DNA from 3 places in the Serratia sarumanii genome. Region 2 is predicted to be linked to each of the others. Evidence: predicted binding sites of a transcription regulator. Region 2 holds the regulator's gene; each other region holds the start of a gene.
The links. The regulator sigma-54, encoded in region 2, starts transcription at its own class of promoters, with help from an activator protein. The targets are predictions, from matches to a motif close to GTTGGCACANNTTTCGCTNT.
Positions count from the first base shown of each region.

Region 1: a site for sigma-54 is predicted at 5,067-5,086, ahead of glnA (glutamate--ammonia ligase). Genes of this name have one in related genera too.
Region 3: a site for sigma-54 is predicted at 4,685-4,704, ahead of glnK (P-II family nitrogen regulator). Genes of this name have one in related genera too.

Region 1 is NZ_CP124750.1:5,015,475-5,021,859, reverse strand. It holds gene hemN (oxygen-independent coproporphyrinogen III oxidase) at 1-643, shown strand, start outside; gene SSARUM_RS23740 (YshB family small membrane protein) at 678-800, opposite strand; gene glnG (nitrogen regulation protein NR(I)) at 914-2,326, opposite strand; gene glnL (nitrogen regulation protein NR(II)) at 2,335-3,384, opposite strand; gene glnA (glutamate--ammonia ligase) at 3,578-4,987, opposite strand; gene typA (ribosome-dependent GTPase TypA) at 5,358-6,385, shown strand, end outside.
Region 2 is NZ_CP124750.1:4,452,820-4,459,204, forward strand. It holds gene kdsD (arabinose-5-phosphate isomerase KdsD) at 1-180, shown strand, start outside; gene kdsC (3-deoxy-manno-octulosonate-8-phosphatase KdsC) at 198-752, shown strand; gene lptC (LPS export ABC transporter periplasmic protein LptC) at 749-1,327, shown strand; gene lptA (lipopolysaccharide ABC transporter substrate-binding protein LptA) at 1,296-1,835, shown strand; gene lptB (LPS export ABC transporter ATP-binding protein) at 1,842-2,567, shown strand; gene rpoN (RNA polymerase factor sigma-54) at 2,620-4,053, shown strand; gene hpf (ribosome hibernation promoting factor) at 4,077-4,364, shown strand; gene ptsN (PTS IIA-like nitrogen regulatory protein PtsN) at 4,520-4,981, shown strand; gene rapZ (RNase adapter RapZ) at 5,111-5,965, shown strand; gene npr (PTS phosphocarrier protein NPr) at 5,962-6,234, shown strand; gene SSARUM_RS21190 (BglG family transcription antiterminator) at 6,268-6,385, opposite strand, start outside.
Region 3 is NZ_CP124750.1:1,064,286-1,070,670, reverse strand. It holds gene SSARUM_RS05000 (winged helix-turn-helix domain-containing protein) at 1-297, opposite strand, end outside; RNA gene ffs (signal recognition particle sRNA small type) at 665-761, opposite strand; gene SSARUM_RS04990 (MGMT family protein) at 918-1,232, shown strand; gene SSARUM_RS04985 (YbaY family lipoprotein) at 1,297-1,788, opposite strand; gene tesB (acyl-CoA thioesterase II) at 2,020-2,883, shown strand; gene amtB (ammonium transporter AmtB) at 2,974-4,260, opposite strand; gene glnK (P-II family nitrogen regulator) at 4,296-4,634, opposite strand; gene smdB (multidrug efflux ABC transporter permease/ATP-binding subunit SmdB) at 4,913-6,385, opposite strand, start outside.

The DNA of each region.
Region 1 (6,385 bases), 560 kb from region 2:
TATGCCGAACTTGTTCGCCGCCCAGCGCAAAATCAAAGACGCCGATCTGCCCAGCGCCCAGCAGAAGCTGGATATCCTGCAACAGAGCATCGCTTTCCTGACCGGCGCCGGCTATCAGTTCATCGGCATGGATCACTTTGCGCGCCCGGACGACGAGCTGGCAATCGCCCAACGCGAAGGCAAGCTGCACCGCAATTTCCAGGGCTATACTACCCAGGGCGACAGCGATCTGCTGGGGTTGGGCGTGTCGGCCATCAGCATGCTCGGCGACAGCTATGCGCAGAACCAGAAAGAGCTGAAGCATTACTATGAGAGCGTACCGGCGCAGGGCAACGCCCTGTGGCGCGGGCTGGCGCTGACGGACGACGATTGCCTGCGGCGCGATCTGATCAAAACCCTGATCTGCAATTTCCGGTTGGCGTATCAGCCGCTCGAACGGCATTACGGCATCGATTTCACCGCTTACTTCGCCGAAGACCTGCAGCTGCTGGCGCCGTTTGAACGCGATGGGCTGGTGGAGCGCGACGAGCAGGGCATTCGCGTCACGCCGCGCGGGCGCTTGCTGATCCGCAATATCTGCATGTGTTTCGATCGCTATCTGCGGCAACAGGCGCGCAGCCAGCAGTTCTCTCGGGTGATCTGAGGATGAAAAAACAGCCGCTGATGCGGCTGTTTTTTTAACTGAAGAAGTTAATCAGCGCGGCGCACAATACCGCGGCAACCGCCGCCTGCGGGGTGTGGCTGGCGGCGGAGCCCAGCTCCGCGCCCTGAGAAATGAATACGATGAATGAGTCCAGCATCGTCAACCTCCAGAGTGTGCGACACGATCATACTGCGCCCGCACCGGCTGTAAAGCCTGCGGTTGGCGTTTTTTTGTGCGCCGGACGGTGTTTTTCATCATCCATCCCCGTTCCTATTCCATACCCAGCTCTTTGAGCTTGCGGGTCAGGGTATTGCGCCCCCAGCCCAGCAGGCGCGCGGCTTCCTGTTTGTGCCCTTGGGTGTGGCGCAGCGCGGTGGTGAGCAGCGTGCGCTCCATTTCCGGCTGTGCTTCCGACAGCAGGTTTTGATGACCGGAACGCAGCGCGCGATCGGCCCACTGCGCCAGCAGCGTGGCCCAGCTGTCCGGCAGACTGTGGCTGGGGCTTTCCGGCGCGGCGGTTTCGAACAGCTCACCCGGCAGATCCTGGATCAGCACTTCCTGCCCGGCGGCCATCACCGTCAGCCAGCGGCAGGTGTTCTCCAGCTGGCGCACGTTGCCCGGCCAGGGCAGGCGGGTCAGCGCGGTTTCGGTTTCCGGGTGCAGGTTCTTGGCCTCGACGCCTAACTCTTTGGCGGCGATCTGCAGGAAGTGGCGCGCCAGCCGCGGGATGTCTTCACGGCGCTCGCGCAGCGGCGGCAGGTGTACGCGAATCACGTTCAGGCGGTGGAACAGATCCTCGCGGAACTTGCCTTCCTGCACCCGAAGCTCCAGATTCTGGTGCGTGGCGGCGATGATGCGCACGTCGACCTTCACCGGCGCATAGCCGCCGACCCGGTAGAACTGGCCGTCCGCCAGTACCCGCAGCAGGCGCGTTTGCACGTCGAGCGGCATATCGCCGATCTCGTCGAGGAACAGCGTGCCGCCGTCGGCCTGTTCAAAACGGCCCTGACGAATTTGGTTCGCGCCGGTGAAGGCGCCTTTCTCGTGGCCGAACAGCTCGGACTCGATCAGATCCTTGGGGATGGCGGCCATGTTCAGGGCGATGAACGGCGACTTGGCGCGCGGGCTGTGGCGGTGCAGCGCATGCGCCACCAGCTCCTTGCCGGTGCCGGATTCACCGTTGATCAACACGCTGATCGACGAACGCGACAGCCGGCCGATGATGCGAAACACGTCCTGCATCGCCGGCGCCTCGCCGATGATGTCCGCCGCCGGATCGCTGGCCGGCTGGCTGCGCACCGGCTGCTGCTGCTCCTGATAATGGCTGATGGCGCGCTCGACCAGCGCCACCGCTTCGTCGATATCGAACGGCTTCGGCAGGTAGTCGAAGGCCCCTTGCTGATAGGCGCTGACGGCGGCGTCCAAATCCGAATGCGCGGTCATGATGATCACCGGCAGCATCGGATGGCGCTGTTTGATCTGTTTGAGCAGCGCCAGGCCGTCTATGCCCGGCATGCGGATATCGGACAGCAGCACGTCGGGGGTTTGCGTGGCCAAGGCTTCCAGCACGTCATTGCCGCCTTCGAAGGTGGCGCAGCTCAGGCCCGCGCCGGTGAGCGCGCGCTCAAGCACCCAGCGGATGGAGCTATCGTCATCGACGATCCAGACTATCCCTCGTTGCATAGCAAACCTCACTGACGAATGGGCAGGTAGACCGAGAATTCGGTATGACCTGGCCAACTGTTGAATTCAATTTTTCCGCAATGCTGATCGATAAGATTGCGGGCGATGGATAATCCCAGGCCGGTACCGCCTTCACGGCCGCTGACCATCGGGTAGAACAGCGTGTCCTGCAGCTGCGCCGGCACGCCGGGGCCGTCGTCTTCGACGTCGATGCGCGCCGCCAGGCGGTAGCGGGTGCCGTGCAGCGTAATCTGAAACGCGGTGCGGGTGCGCAGCGTGATGGTGCCGCCCGCTTCGCCCAGCGCCTGCAGCGCGTTGCGGGTAATGTTCAGCAGCACCTGTTCTATCTGATCCGGGTCGTGGGCCATTTCCGGCAGGCTCGGATCGTAATCGCGCACCAGCGTGACGTTATCCGGCATTTCCAGCGACACCAGCTGGCAGACGCGCTCCGCGACCTGATGGATGCTCTGGGTGATGTGCTGGCCGGGCCGCTGCGGGCCGAGCAGGCGATCCACCAGATTGCGCAGCCGATCGGCCTGCTCGATGATCACCTTGGTGTATTCGGTCAGCGCCGGATCGGGCAGCGCTTTGGCCAGCAGCTGTGCCGCGCCGCGCAGGCCGCCCAGCGGATTTTTAATCTCGTGCGCCAAACCGCGCACCAGATCGCGGGCCGCCACCTGTTGGGCATGCTGCAGCTGTTCCTGGCTCAGGCGGCGCTGATTGTCCATCGGCGCCAGCTCGACCAGAATATAGCCTTCCGGCAGCGCCTGAGCGGTCAGGGAAAGGATATGCGCACGGCCGTCGACCACCAGGGTCACTTCGTTGTCGGTGAAGCCCTGACCGGCGCGCAGGCTTTCACGCATCAAAGAGACGTTCAGCGAAAAATAACCGAGCAAATCGGGCAGCGGCGTGCCGAACAGCTTGCGGGAGCTTTGCGCCAGCAGCTGCTGTGCCGCAGGGTTGGCGTAGTGAACCGCCAGAGAGTCATCCAACAGCAGGATGCTGTTGATGAGTGAATTGAGGATCTGCCCAGCATCGGGCAGCTTGCCAGTTGCCATACAGCAGACTCCTGCACCTTTTTAGTGCATCTATCCTACTCCATCCGGGATCGGCGCGGTATGGAATAGTTTTGCAGAAAATACGGTGGAGAAAAAAACCCATCCGAAGATGGGCTGAAAGTTTCCACGGCAACAAAAAAGCGATAACAAAAATGTGGGCGCCGTCCGCCTGCGCAGACGGCGCGGGTAGGGCTTAGACGCTGTAGTACAGTTCGAACTCAACCGGGTGTGGCGTCATGCGAATGCGGTCCATCTCTTCTTTGCGCAGTTCGATGTAGGCATCGATCGCATCGTCGGTGAACACGCCGCCGCGGGTCAGGAACTCGCGGTCTTCGTTCAGTGCGGCCATCGCCTCGTCCAGCGAGCCGGCCACTTTTGGGATCTCGGCTTCTTCTTCCGGCGGCAGGTCGTACAGGTTTTTGTCCATGGCGTCGCCAGGGTGGATCTTGTTGATGATGCCGTCCAGGCCGGCCATCAGCAGCGCGGCGAAGCACAGGTATGGGTTAGCCGCCGGATCCGGGAAGCGGGCTTCGATGCGGCGCGCTTTCGGGCTGGCGACCACCGGGATGCGGATGGACGCGGAGCGGTTACGGGCGGAGTAAGCCAGCATCACCGGCGCTTCGTAACCCGGCACCAAACGTTTGTACGAGTTGGTGGTCGGGTTGGCCAGGGCGTTGATCGCCTTGGCGTGCTTGATGATGCCGCCGATGTAGAACAGCGCGGTTTCAGACAGGCCGCCGTATTTGTCGCCGGCGAACAGGTTGGTGCCGTTCTTGGACAGCGACATGTGGCAGTGCATGCCGGAACCGTTGTCGCCGAACATAGGCTTCGGCATGAAGGTCGCGGTTTTGCCGAAAGCGTGCGCCACGTTGTGCACCACGTATTTGTAGATCTGAATTTCGTCGGCTTTCTTGGTCATGGTGTTGAAGCGGGTTGCCACTTCGTTCTGACCGGCGGTCGCCACTTCGTGGTGGTGCGCTTCAACCACCAGGCCCATCTCTTCCATGGTCAAGCACATGGTGGAACGCAGATCCTGCGAAGAGTCGACCGGTGGAACCGGGAAGTAACCGCCTTTCACCGCCGGACGGTGGCCTTTGTTGCCGCCGTCGTATTTTGTACCGGAGTTCCAGGCGCCTTCGATGTCGTCGATGGCCACGTGGGAACCGCGGATGCTGCTGCCGAAGCGGATGTCGTCGAACAGGAAGAACTCAGGCTCTGGCCCGAACAGCACGGTATCCGCGATGCCGGAGGAGCGCAGGAAGTCTTCGGCGCGTTTGGAGATGGAGCGCGGGTCGCGATCGTAGCCTTGCATGGTGCCCGGCTCGAGAATGTCGCAGCGAATGATCAGGGTAGGTTCTTCGAAGAACGGATCCAGAACCGCCGTGCTGGCGTCCGGCATCAGCACCATGTCAGATTCGTTGATGCCCTTCCAACCACCGATAGAGGAGCCGTCAAACATTTTGCCTTCTTCGAAGAAGTCGGCGTTTACCTGGTGAGCCGGGATAGTCACGTGCTGTTCCTTACCCTTGGTGTCAGTGAAACGCAGGTCTACGAATTTCACTTCATGCTCATTCAGCATCGTCAAAACGTGTTCAGCGGACATACTTAACTCTCCCGGTTTATCATTGTCGTCGTCGTGGAACGAATCTGTGGAACTGGCTTTTTTTCGCCTTGAAAAGACTAAAGCGAAAAGCGTGCCAACTTTTCAAAAAGGCGTTCATCGCCTTTCTGCGCGGGTTTTACCCAGCCACAGTATGCACCATCAACGATAAATTGCACTGTTATGGTGCAATAAGGGTGGGCGCAGGCACCGAAATGGTGCAAAAGTGCAGCGATTGCGGCTTTTTGCACCGTGAAAGGGATCACAAACTGACCGGTACGCGGTTGTTTATAAGAGATGGTTGTGATCTTGTTTAGTCCCTCGCTTAATACGTGTACAATAGCGCGCTATTTCTAATGCCCGAGGCAAAGCTGTGATCGAAAATTTGCGTAACATCGCCATTATTGCCCACGTTGACCATGGTAAAACCACCCTGGTTGATAAGCTGCTGCAACAATCCGGTACTTTCGGAGAGCGTGCGGAAGCCACCGAACGCGTAATGGACTCCAACGATTTGGAGAAAGAGCGTGGGATTACCATCCTCGCAAAAAACACCGCCATTAATTGGAACGGTTACCGTATCAACATCGTGGATACCCCGGGACACGCCGACTTCGGCGGCGAGGTAGAGCGCGTGATGTCGATGGTTGACTCGGTGCTGCTGGTTGTGGATGCAATGGATGGCCCTATGCCGCAAACCCGCTTCGTGACCAAGAAGGCCTTCGCCAACGGTCTGAAGCCGATCGTGGTCATCAACAAGGTTGACCGTCCTGGCGCGCGCCCTGACTGGGTTGTGGATCAGGTGTTCGACCTGTTCGTGAACCTCGACGCGACCGACGAGCAGCTCGACTTCCCGATCATCTACGCTTCTGCGCTGAACGGCATCGCCGGCGTCGACCACACCGACATGGCGGAAGACATGACCCCGCTGTATCAGGCGATCGTCGACCACGTGTCTGCGCCGCAGGTTGAGCTGGAAGCGCCATTCCAGATGCAGATCTCCCAGTTGGACTACAACAACTACCTGGGTGTTATCGGCATCGGCCGCATCAAGCGCGGTAAAGTGAAGCCGAACCAGCAGGTCACCATCATCGACAGCGAAGGTAAAACTCGCAACGGTAAAGTGGGCAAAGTGCTGGGCCACCTGGGTCTGGAGCGTATCGACAGCACCCTGGCGGAAGCGGGCGACATCATCGCCATCACCGGCCTGGGCGAGCTGAACATCTCCGACACCATCTGCGACACCAACGCCGTAGAAGCGCTGCCGGCGCTGTCCGTCGACGAACCGACCGTCACCATGTTCTTCAACGTCAACACCTCGCCGTTCTGCGGTAAAGAAGGCAAGTACGTGACGTCGCGTCAGATCCTTGACCGTCTGAACAAAGAGCTGGTGCACAACGT
Region 2 (6,385 bases):
GAGGCGAAGATCGCCGATGTCATGACGCCGGGCGGCGTACGGGTGCGCCCCAACATCCTGGCGGTCGATGCATTGAACCTGATGCAACAACGCCACATCACCGCGCTGCTGGTTGCCGATGGCGACCAGTTGCTGGGTGTGGTACATATGCATGACATGCTGCGCGCCGGCGTCGTTTAATTAAGGAATAGAACGGAATGGGTATGGTAGAAACCTGCTACGGGCCGGTAGAACAAGAGGTTATGGCGCGTGCCGGGAACATCCGCCTGTTGATTTGCGACGTTGACGGCGTGCTGTCGGACGGCCTGATCTTCATGGGCAACAACGGTGAAGAATTGAAAGCGTTCAACGTGCGCGACGGCTACGGCATCCGCTGCTTGAAAACCTCGGACATCGAGGTGGCGATCATCACCGGTCGCTCCGCCAAGCTGCTGGAAGACCGCGCGCAGACGCTCGGTATCACCCATCTGTATCAGGGGCAATCCGATAAGCTTTTGGCCTTCCGCGAACTGTTGGATAAACTGTCGTTAACGGCGGATCAGGTCGCCTATATCGGCGATGACCTGATCGACTGGCCGGTAATGGCGCAGGTCGGCCTGGCGGTCGCGGTGGCGGACGCCCACCCGCTGCTGACGCCGCGCGCCCACTACGTCACCCGCATTGCCGGCGGCCGCGGCGCGGTGCGCGAACTGTGCGACATCATTCTTTTGGCTCAAAATAAGCTGGAGGACGCCAAAGGGCTGTCGATATGAGTAAAACCAAACTGTGGATCACCATCCTGTTGACGGTGATCGTTCTGGCGCTGATCGGCTGGAACATGACGGATTTTAGCGACGACACGGCCCCTGGCCCGGTCAACGATAAGGATCCGACCTACCAGAGCCAGCACACGGTCACCGTGGTGTACAACCCGGCCGGCAAGCTGAATTACAAACTGGTGGCGGAAGACGCGAAGTATTACACCGCCGGCGAGCTGAGCTGGTTCACCCAGCCGGTGATGACGCTGTTCGATGAGAATGCGGTGGCCACCTGGTCAGTTCGCGCCGATCGCGCCAAACTGACTAAAGACCGGATGCTGTATCTGTATGGTCACGTCGAGGTAAACAGCCTGACCACCACCTCGCAGCTGGAAAAAATTAAGACGGACAACGCTCAGGTAAACCTGGTCACCCAGGACGTCACCTCCGATGACGAAGTCACGATTTACGGGACCAATTTTACCTCTAACGGCATGAAAATGCGTGGGAACCTGCGGACCAAAACCGCTGAGCTGATTGATAAGGTTAAGACCAACTATGAAATTCAGAACCAAAAACCAACTCCGTAACCTGTTGCTCGGCAGCTTAGTTTTGGCCGCCAGCGCCCCCGCTCTGGCGCTGAAATCCGACTCCAGCCAGCCGGTCAGCATCGACTCGCTCAAGCAGTCGTTGGACATGCAGAGCAACGTCAGCACCTTCACCGACAACGTGGTGATCAAGCAAGGCACCATCGATATTCGCGCCGACAAGGTGGTGGTCACCCGCCCGGGCGGAGATCAGAATAAGACCTATATTGAAGCGTTCGGCAACCCGGTAACCTTCTACCAGATGCAGGACAGCGGCAAGCCGGTCAAAGGCCACGCGCAGAAAGTGCGTTACGACGTGGCGACCCAGCTGGTGACCCTGACGGGCAACGCCTATCTGGAGCAGCTCGACAGCAACGTGAAAGGCGATCGCATCACCTATCTGGTGCAACAGCAGCAAATGCAGGCGTTTAGCGACAAAGGCAAACGCGTGACAACGGTTCTGGTACCGTCGCAGTTGCAAGACAAAAACGAGCAGAAAAAGAGTAACTAATCACTTATGGCAACACTCATCGCAGAAAACCTGGCGAAAGCCTACAAGGGCCGTAAAGTTGTCGAAGACGTCAGCCTGAAAGTGAAATCCGGCGAGATCGTCGGCCTGCTCGGGCCGAACGGCGCCGGTAAAACCACCACCTTCTACATGGTGGTCGGCATCGTGCCACGCGACGCCGGGCGCATCGTGATCGACGAAGAAGACATCAGTCTGCTGCCGCTGCACGCCCGCGCGCGCCGCGGCATCGGTTACCTGCCGCAGGAAGCCTCGATCTTCCGCCGCCTGAGCGTGTACGACAACCTGATGGCGGTGCTGGAGATTCGCCCCGACCTCACCAGCGAACAGCGCGAAGACCGCGCCAAGGAGCTGATGGAAGAGTTCCATATCTCCCATCTGCGCGACAGCCTCGGCCAGGCGCTGTCCGGCGGTGAGCGTCGCCGTGTCGAAATCGCCCGCGCGCTGGCGGCCAACCCGAAATTCATACTGCTGGACGAACCCTTCGCCGGGGTGGATCCGATCTCCGTTATCGATATCAAGAAAATCATCGAGCACCTGCGTGACAGCGGCCTGGGCGTGCTGATCACCGACCACAACGTGCGCGAGACGCTGGACGTGTGTGAACGCGCCTACATCGTCAGCCAGGGCAAACTGATTGCTCACGGCACGCCGGATGCTATTCTGGCCGACGAGCAGGTTAAACGCGTTTATCTGGGCGAAGAGTTCCGCCTCTAAGCGCCGGCGCGCCCTGCGGGGCGACACCGTTAACGGAAGTAGACAGAAAACTATGAAGCAAGGTTTGCAACTCAGGCTCAGCCAACAGCTGGCCATGACTCCTCAGCTCCAGCAGGCGATCCGCCTGCTGCAGTTGTCCACGCTTGAGCTTCAGCAAGAAATCCAGCTGGCGCTGGAGAGCAATCCGCTGCTTGAACAGACCGATCTGCACGACGAAATCGACGCCAAAGAAACCCAGGAGACCGAGGGGCTCGATACCCGCGAGGCGCTGGAACAGAAAGACATGCCGGAAGAGCTGCCGCTGGACGCCACCTGGGATGAGATCTACACCGCCGGCACGCCGTCCGGCACCGGCACCGACTACAGCGACGACGAACTGCCGGTCTATCAGGGCGAGACCACCCAAACGCTGCAGGATTACCTGATGTGGCAGGTGGATCTGACGCCGTTCTCCGATACCGACGCCGCCATCGCCACCTCCATCGTCGACGCGGTGGACGACACCGGCTATCTCACCGTGCCGCTGGAAGACATTCTGGAAAGCCTGGGCGACGAGAACGTGACCCTCGAGGAAGTCGAGGCGGTATTGAAGCGCGTGCAGCGTTTCGATCCGATCGGCGTCGCCGCGCGCGATCTGCGCGATTGCCTGCTGGTGCAGCTCTCCCAATACGCCAAAGACACCCCTTACCTGGCCGAAGCGCGGCTGATCATCAGCGACCATCTGGATCTGTTGGCCAACCACGACTTTCGCAGCCTGATGCGATCAACCCGGCTAAAAGAAGATACACTGAAAGAAGCGATGCTGCTGATTCAGTCGCTCGATCCGCGCCCGGGGCAGTCGATCAATACCGGCGAGTCGGAATACGTGATCCCGGACGTGCTGGTGCGCAAGACGCAGAACAAATGGACGGTCGAGCTCAACGGCGACAGCGTGCCGCGTTTGAAGATCAATCAGCAGTACGCCGCGCTGGGCAACAGCGCCCGCAGCGAAGCCGACGGCCAGTTTATCCGCAGCAACCTGCAGGAAGCCAAGTGGCTGATTAAAAGCCTGGAGAGCCGCAACGAGACGCTGCTGAAGGTCACCCGCTGCATCGTCAGCCAACAGCAGGCGTTCTTCGAGCAAGGCGAAGAGTTTATGAAACCCATGGTGCTGGCGGATATCGCCCAGGCCGTGGAGATGCATGAATCGACGATCTCGCGCGTCACCACGCAGAAGTTTCTGCACAGCCCACGCGGCATTTTTGAATTGAAGTATTTCTTCTCCAGCCACGTGAATACCGACAGCGGCGGCGAAGCCTCCTCGACGGCGATCCGCGCGTTGGTGAAGAAATTGATTGCGGCGGAAAACCCCGCCAAGCCACTCAGCGACAGCAAGCTGGCCACCCTGCTCGCCGATCAGGGGATCATCGTGGCGCGGCGCACCGTCGCCAAGTACCGAGAGTCTTTGTCCATCCCGCCGTCGAACCAGCGTAAACAGTTGGTTTGACCTCTATTGAGAAGGAAGACACTATGCAGCTCAACATTACCGGACACCACATCGAAATCACCGATCCGTTGCGCGAGTTCGTGAACAACAAGTTCGCCAAACTCGAACAGTATTTTGATCGCATTAATCAGGTGTATGTTGTATTAAGTGTGGAAAAAGTGCAGCAAATTGCGGAAGCAACGGTGCACGTGAATGGAGGCGAGTTGCACGCCACCTCGGAAGACGAGAATATGTATGCCGCAATTGATACGCTGATCGACAAATTGGCACGTCAATTGAACAAACATAAAGACAAATTGAAGCAACACTGACACCCTAACCCACTCCATGAGGCGGCATCCGTCGCCGCCTCGCCCTTCGGCGCGTGACCCGCATGGGTGACGCGCCGAACGGTAATCAGGGTTAAAACCGACGAAAAACCGCCTTGCCGGGTGCGCCCGGCGGCGCGGTTTTAAGTGAAGATGAGATGAACAACGAATATATGCAATTAAGCTCGGTGTTAAACATCGAGTGCACCAAAAGCTCGGTACACTGCACCAGCAAGAAGCGGGCTTTGGAAATTATCAGCGAACTGGCCGCCAAACAGCTCAATCTACCTTCGCAGGTGGTGTTTGACGCGGTTCTCACCCGGGAGCGCATGGGCAGCACCGGTATCGGCAACGGTATCGCCATTCCCCACGGCAAACTGGAAGAGGACACACTGCGGGCCGTTGGCGTGTTTATCCGTCTCGACCAACCCATCGCTTTCGACGCTATCGACAACCAGCCGGTCGACCTGCTGTTCGCGCTGCTGGTGCCTGCCGATCAGTGCAAAACCCATTTGCATACCCTGTCGCTGGTCGCCAAACGCCTGGCCGACAAAACCGTATGCCGCCGCCTGCGCGCCGCGCAAAGCGACGAAGAACTTTACCAAATCATCACCGAGTGATGCCCGGCCGGCGTGACTTCCAGCCCGGATAACGTTACTGTTTCACGATGATGGATCCGGCCTCGGCCGGAATAACAAAGTTTCCACCGGTGGCGATGAACGCCGCCGCGATGCCAGGGGAGTTGCCACATGGTGCTGATGATTGTCAGCGGCCGTTCCGGTTCCGGAAAATCCGTCGCCTTGCGGGCGCTGGAAGACATGGGTTTTTACTGCGTTGACAACCTGCCGGTGGTGCTGCTGCCGCAGCTCGCCAATACGCTGGCGGAACGCAATATCTCCGCGGCGGTCAGCATCGACGTGCGCAACATGCCGGAATCGCCGGAAGTGTTCGAATACGCGATGACTCAGCTGCCGGACAGCTTCTCGCCGCAGCTGCTGTTCCTCGACGCCGATCGCAACACGCTGATCCGCCGTTACAGCGACACCCGCCGCCTGCACCCGCTCTCCAGCAAAAACCTGTCGCTGGAAAGCGCCATCGACGAAGAGAGCGATCTGCTCGAACCGCTGCGCTCGCGGGCTGACCTGATTATCGATACCTCGGAAATGTCGGTGCACGAGCTGGCCGAAATGCTGCGCACCCGCCTGCTGGGCAAGCGTGAGCGCGAGCTGACCATGGTGTTCGAATCCTTCGGCTTCAAGCACGGCATCCCGATCGACGCCGACTACGTGTTCGACGTGCGCTTCCTGCCGAACCCGCACTGGGATCCGAAGCTGCGGCCGATGACCGGTCTGGATAAGCCGGTCGCGTCGTTCCTCGATCGCCATACCGAAGTGCACAACTTCATCTACCAGACCCGCAGCTACCTGGAGCAATGGCTGCCGATGCTGGAAACCAACAACCGCAGCTACCTGACGGTCGCCATCGGCTGTACCGGCGGCAAGCACCGCTCGGTGTACGTGGCGGAACAGCTGGCCGATTACTTCCGCTCGCGCGGCAAGAACGTGCAGTCGCGCCACCGCACGCTGGAAAAGCGCAAACAATGACGGTCAAACAGACGGTTGAAATCAAAAACAAGCTGGGCATGCACGCGCGCCCGGCGATGAAACTGTTCGAGCTGGTACAAAGCTTCGACGCCGAAGTGATGCTGCGCAACGAAAGCGGCACCGAAGCCGAGGCCAGCAGCGTCATCGCGCTGCTGATGCTGGACTCCGCCCAGGGCCGGCATATCGAAGTCGAAGCGACCGGCCCCGACGAAGTCAACGCACTGGAGGCGGTCGTCGAGCTGTTCAACTCCGGGTTTGATGAAGATTAGCCGCTGAGCCCAATCCCCCATATCCTCTCCCACTCAGCTCCGGCTCAAGCAGTCCAGCGCCACCGCTTTAAAGCTGTCGAAGCTGTCGCTGCTCAGCAGGAGGCTCATTGAGCGTTCACGCACGAAGGTGACGAACAGCTCGTAGATCGCC
Region 3 (6,385 bases), 1.7 Mb from region 2:
ATACCCCTTTTTAGAGAGGGTAACGATCAGGCGCTCGTTGAAACCGACAGACGTCAAGGCCCGCCGCGTCAGGCTGATATATTGATTTAACGTCGCGGAAGAAGCGCTCAAGCCGTGATCGCTCCAAACCTGTTGCAACAGCGTTTCCCGGCTTACCGCCTCGTGGCCATGCTCGAGCAAGCATTTGAATACTCTCGAATTGACGCTGGATAAGAAAACTTCCCGTCCCTTCTTTATACTCTTCAATGAACCGTTTTCAGTGTTAAATGTAATATCTTTATCAATGATATAAATCATGTTCAGCCTGACAGCGCACACGGGTTATTATTTAAACTTATTCAGCCAGTTCGTCGACCGCCGCGAAGCGCGGATAGTTTTTTCGCAACGAGAATAAACCATACTAACGCCATCCCAACAGGCGTGCAACTTTAAGAATTTTCCCTATCCCTGCGTCATTATTTGTCCCACAAATAACGATATAAACGCTATTTTTTCACCGTCATCGGATCTGTTGGCAACAATAGATTTGGTCACGGGAGGAGAAGGGCAAAAACGGCGCAGAGGAAATATTCACGCTCGCGGCGTACGAAATGACGCTTGCGCAGCTTGTCGACATGAGGAATAACGGGGATAAGCGTTTTGCGGGCCGCAAAATGGGTGGGGACCCTGCCAGCTACATCCCGGCACACACGTCACCTGCTGCGGCTGCTTCCTTCCGGACCTGACCGAGTTCACAAGTTAGTGTTGCGGGAGAACCAACAGGGCCCCCATTGACGGCTTCTGTACTCCGAAGCGGTGGGCATTATCGGCGATGCCCCATCAAATAGCAAGCCAACCGGGGTTAACCGCTGTTTTCTTACCCACCTGCGCTGTGGCACACTCTTCGCCTGGGTTTTGAGTCACGCAGGAACAGCAATATGCAACCAGAAGACGCCTCTTTCAGCCAGCGGGTTTTCCATATCGTGGCCGCCATCCCGTTCGGCAAAGTCACCACCTACGGCGAAGTCGCCCGGCTGGCCGGCTCGCCGCGCGCCGCGCGTCAGGTCGGGGGCGTGCTGCGGCGTTTGCCGGAAGGCAGCACGCTGCCCTGGCACCGGGTGATCAACCGGCACGGACAGATCTCGCAGCAGGGGGAGGATTTTCAACGGCAACGGCAGGCATTGCTGGCGGAGGGGATTATTTTCGGCCCGCACAGCACGGTCGATTTCGATCGCTACGGCTGGCGCTGGTAAAACAAAACAGCCTTTGGCCGAAGCGCAAAGGCTGCTGATTTCATCTTGCTGTACCGCGGTAAGCTTACTGCATGGCGGTTGGCGCAGCCTGAATCGGCACACCCTGAACCGGAACCAGCAGCAGATCGGCACGGGTGCCGTTGCGGTTAACCACTTCCTGGATGGTGTCGGTAATAAACATCAGTCGCCCGTTGACCGTCACCGCCGCGCTCAGAATGATACGCGCATTCGGTTGGATGTCGGACGGGTTGTACGGCAGCGTAAAGCTGAATGGCGCCTGCTGCCCTTCAGTACGAACCGCGCGCTGTGCAATCACTTTGGACGGCGCATCTGCCAGCGAGGCATCAGAGAGGGTGACCGTCAGTACGGCGTCCGGCGGCAGCGCAATGCGCTGACGTATATTAACCGAACCTGTCACCGCCGGGCCCTGAATCTGCGTTTGCGCAGCCGCCGGGTTACCGGCCGCCTGGGTAGGCACATCAGCACTCTTTTGCGCGCATCCCGCCAGCGTGATCGTCAGTGCCGCGGCACCGCCTACGATTTGCCAGAGTTTCATGGATCGGTCTCCTTTTTTATTATCAACATGTTGGTGGCTTTCACCACCTCACCTATTAAACCTAGCACAAAACACTGATAAATCCACTTTACCCTGCCTATTAATCACTTAAACAACTCAAGGCGTCCACGATTAAGAGCATTCTCATCGGCCCTTTAACGCAAAATGTTGACGCCGCGCCGTGATATTCCGCACACTGCGCAAAATGATTATTAGAAAGGTAATAACTTTATGAGCCAGGCATTGCAAAACCTCCTCGATCTGCTGGATCTGGAGAAAATCGAAGAAGGGCTGTTCCGCGGCCAGAGTGAAGATCTGGGGCTGCGCCAGGTGTTCGGTGGGCAAGTGGTCGGCCAGGCGCTGTACGCAGCCAAACAGACGGTGCCGGACGAACGCAGCGTGCATTCGTTCCACAGTTACTTCCTTCGCCCGGGCGACAGCAGCAAGCCTATCGTTTACGACGTGGAAACCCTGCGCGATGGCAACAGCTTCAGCGCGCGCCGCGTCAGCGCCATCCAGCACGGCAAACCTATCTTCTATATGACTGCTTCCTTCCAGAGCCCGGAAGCGGGTTTCGAGCATCAGAACCTGATGCCGGACGTACCGCCGCCGGAAGGGCTGCTGTCCGAGTCAGAGATCGCCCAGAAACTGGCGCATATGCTGCCGGAAAAAGTGCGCGAAAAATTTATCGGCCAGAAGCCGATCGAAATGCGCCCGGTGAAATTCCACAACCCGCTGAAAGGCAGCGTGGAAGAACCGCATCGCTACGTGTGGTTCCGCGCCAACGGCAGCATGCCGGACGATCAGCGCATCCACCAATATCTGCTGGGCTACGCGTCGGACTTTAACTTCCTGCCGACGGCGCTGCAGCCGCACGGCGTCGGCTTCCTCGAGCCGGGCATGCAGGTGGCCACCATTGACCACTCGATGTGGTTCCACCGTCCGTTCCGCATGGATGACTGGCTGCTGTACGCGGTGGAGAGCTCCTCCGCCTCCGGCGCACGGGGCTTTGTGCGCGGCCAGATCTACACCCGCGACGGCGTACTGGTCGCCACCACCGTGCAGGAAGGGGTGATTCGCCAGCGCGACGCCTGATCCGCAATATAAAGAAAGGGGCGATGTTTCCATCGCCCCTTTTGGCTTCATCATTATTTTAGTCTTTAGCGCACTGCCCTGCTTCGAGTCTTATTGGTTGTAGGCGCTCTCGCCGTGGCTGTTGACATCCAGCCCTTCGCGTTCCTGCTCTTCCGGCACTCTCAGCCCCACCATGGCGCCCGCGATCTTGAAGGCGATAAAGGCGGCGACGCTCGACCACACCAGCGTGATCAGCACGCTCACCAGCTGGATCCAGACCTGGTGGCCCATCGTCACGCCTTCGGCGTAGCCGGTGCCGCCCAGTGAAGAGGCGGTGAACACGCCGGTCAGCAGGCAGCCGACGATGCCGCACACCCCGTGCACGCCGAATACGTCGCAGGTGTCGTCCACTTTCAGCCATTTTTTCAGCGTTACGACGCCCCACAGACCGGCGACGCCGCCCACCAGGCCGATGATCAACGCCCCGCCCACGCCCACGGTGCCCGCCGCCGGCGTCACCGCAACCAACCCGGCGATCATGCCGGAGCAGGCGCCCAGCAGCGAAGGCTTGCCACGCAGCACCCATTCGGCGAAGGTCCAGGAGAGAATGGCGCCCGCGGTGGCAACCACGGTGTTGAGGAATGCCAGGGCCGCAATGCCGTTGGCCGCGCTGGCGGAGCCGGCGTTAAAGCCGAACCAGCCGATATACAGGATCGACGCCCCGGTAAACACCATCGGCAGGTTGTGCGGTTTGAAGGCCTCTTTACCGAAGCCGGCGCGCTTGCCGATCAGGTAGGCGCCGATCAACCCGGCGCTGGCGGCGTTGATGTGCACCACGGTGCCGCCGGCGAAGTCCAATGCGCCGTCGGCGGCCAGGTAGCCGCCGCCCCACACCATGTGCGCGATCGGCAGGTAAGACAACGTGAACCACAGGATCGCGAAGATCAGCACCGCCGAGAAGCGAATGCGTTCGGCGAAGCCGCCCACCACCAGCGCCACGGTGATACAGGCGAAGGAGGCCTGGAAGGCGACGTGGATCATCTGGCTGATGCTGCCGGTGACGCTGTCGATGCCGATGCCTTTCAGCATCGCCGTCTCGAACCCGCCGAACACCGCATTGCCCTCGCTGAACGCCAGGCTGTAGCCATACAGCACCCACAGCACGCAAACCAGCGCGAAGGTGACGGTGACCTGCGTCAGCATCGACAGCACGTTTTTGCCGCGCAGCAGGCCGCCGTAAAACAGCGCGATGCCGGGCAGCGTCATGAACAGCACCAACGCGGTGCAGATCATCATAAAGGCGTTGTCGGCCTTATCAGCGACCGCCGGAGCGGCCAGGGCCAAAGAAGGAACCAGGGTTACCGAACTCAGGCCCAACATGGATAACAGTCTTTTCATTATCAATCATCCCCATCACTTAACTGAGTTCGCGGTTACAGTGCCGATTCGTCGGTTTCGCCGGTGCGAATGCGGATCACGCGTTGCAACTCGGCAACGAAAATTTTGCCGTCGCCGATTTTGCCGGTATAGGCGGCTTTGCTAATCACATCAACCACTTCATCCAACTGATCGTCGGCGATGGCGATGTCGATTTTGACCTTGGGCAGGAAGTTGACGTTATATTCAGCGCCACGATACAGCTCGGCGTGCCCCTTCTGGCGGCCAAAGCCCTTCACTTCGGTTACGGTCAACCCCTGAATGCCCACGGAGGACAGGGCCTCGCGCACGTCCTCCAGCTTGAACGGTTTGATTACCACGGTCACCAGCTTCATATTGCCCCTCCACGAATTAAGCCCAAACTCCCCCCTGGTACGCCTCTTGTGTAGCAAGGGCTGTGCCAAATTTAATTTTTCATGGCGATTCAGCGAATTAGCGGGCGCGCGGGCGCCCCCGCGACGTAGCGCAGCACCGATACCTTGAATGGGTTAAATAATGCGCACTGATTTGGTGCGCATCGCGTCGAAAAAGTGCAGAAAGGGGGCGTGACGCAGGCGGGTTGCCTGCTTGTGGTGCGAGGGAAAGAAACAAGGGCCGCGATCGCGGCCCATGCTCAGGCGGGTTGGCTCTCTTCGCGCACCGCTTCCGCCAGCTGCTCGCCCGCCAGCTGCAGCTGGTACATCTGGTAGTAGCGCCCCTGCTGCGCCAGCAGCTGCTGATGATTGCCCTGCTCCACTGCCTGGCCGCGATGCAGCACCAGGATGGAATCGGCATCGACGATGGTCGACAGCCGGTGGGCGATCACCACCAGCGTGGTGTGCTCGCGGATCGCACGCAGCGCGCGCTGGATCGCCTGTTCGGTGCCCGAGTCGATATTGGCGGTCGCCTCGTCGAGGATCAGGATCTGCGGCGCCTGCACCAACACCCGCGCCATCGCCAGCAGCTGTTTCTGCCCGACCGACAGGTTATTGCCCTGCTCCCCCAGCCGGGTGTGAATGCCCTGCGGGAAGCCGCGCACCAGATCCGCCAGCTGCACCGTTTCCAGCGCCCGCCACACGGCGTCTTCCTCGATGTTACGCCCCAGCGTGACGTTAGCCAGCACCGAATCGGCGATCACCACCGGATCCTGCTGCACCATCGCCACGCCCTGGCGCAGCGTGCGGTGCGACAGGCTGGAGATCGGGCGGCCATCGAGGCGCACTTCCCCTTCGCTGACCGGGTAATAGCCCATCAGCAGGTTGGCCAAGGTGCTCTTGCCGCTGCCGGTATGCCCGACCAGCGCCACGAAGCCGCGCGACGGCACCGCCAGCGAAATGTGCTGCAGCACCTTTTTGTCCGCGCGGTAGGCGAAGCTCAGATCGGTGATGTCGATGCGGCCACCGGCCAACGGACGATCGTCGGCGCCGTAACTCTGCTGGCTGCGATCCATCAGCTCGAAGATGCGTTCGCCGGCCACCACCGCCTGCTGCAGGATCGACTGCTGCGAAGTCAGCTCGATCAGCGGTTCGTTCAGGCGCCCCAGGTAATTGATGAAGGCGTAGAGCACGCCGACGCCAATCACGCCTTCGCCGCTGAAGCCGAACAGCATCAGCAGGCCGCACAGCACCAGCGCCGAAAACAGGCTGAGCAGCGGCCGCAGCAGAAAACCGTCGAGCCGCAGGGTCTGCATACGCGCCAGATAGTGCGACTGGCTGGCGGCGCTCATGCGCTCGCCGAAGCGCACCTGCTGGCGGAACTGCTGAATCACGCCCATGCCGTTGATCACTTCGTTGAAACCGTCGTTGATGTCCGCCAGATAGCTGCGCACCCGGCGCACGATCGGCGTGCTGTAGTATTGATAGATGCCCATCACCACGAACACCGCCGGGAAGATGCAGACCGCCACCAGCGCCATGCGCCAGTCGAGGCTGAACATCGCCACCAGCATGGCGCCGATCAGCGCGGCGCTTTTCAGCACCGTGGAGACCACCATCACGTACAGATCCTTGATCACCTCGGTGTCGTTGGTGACGCGCGAGATCAATTGCCCGACCGGCTGGGTGTCGAAGGCGCTGAGCGGCTGGCGCAGCGCGGCGTCCATCACGTC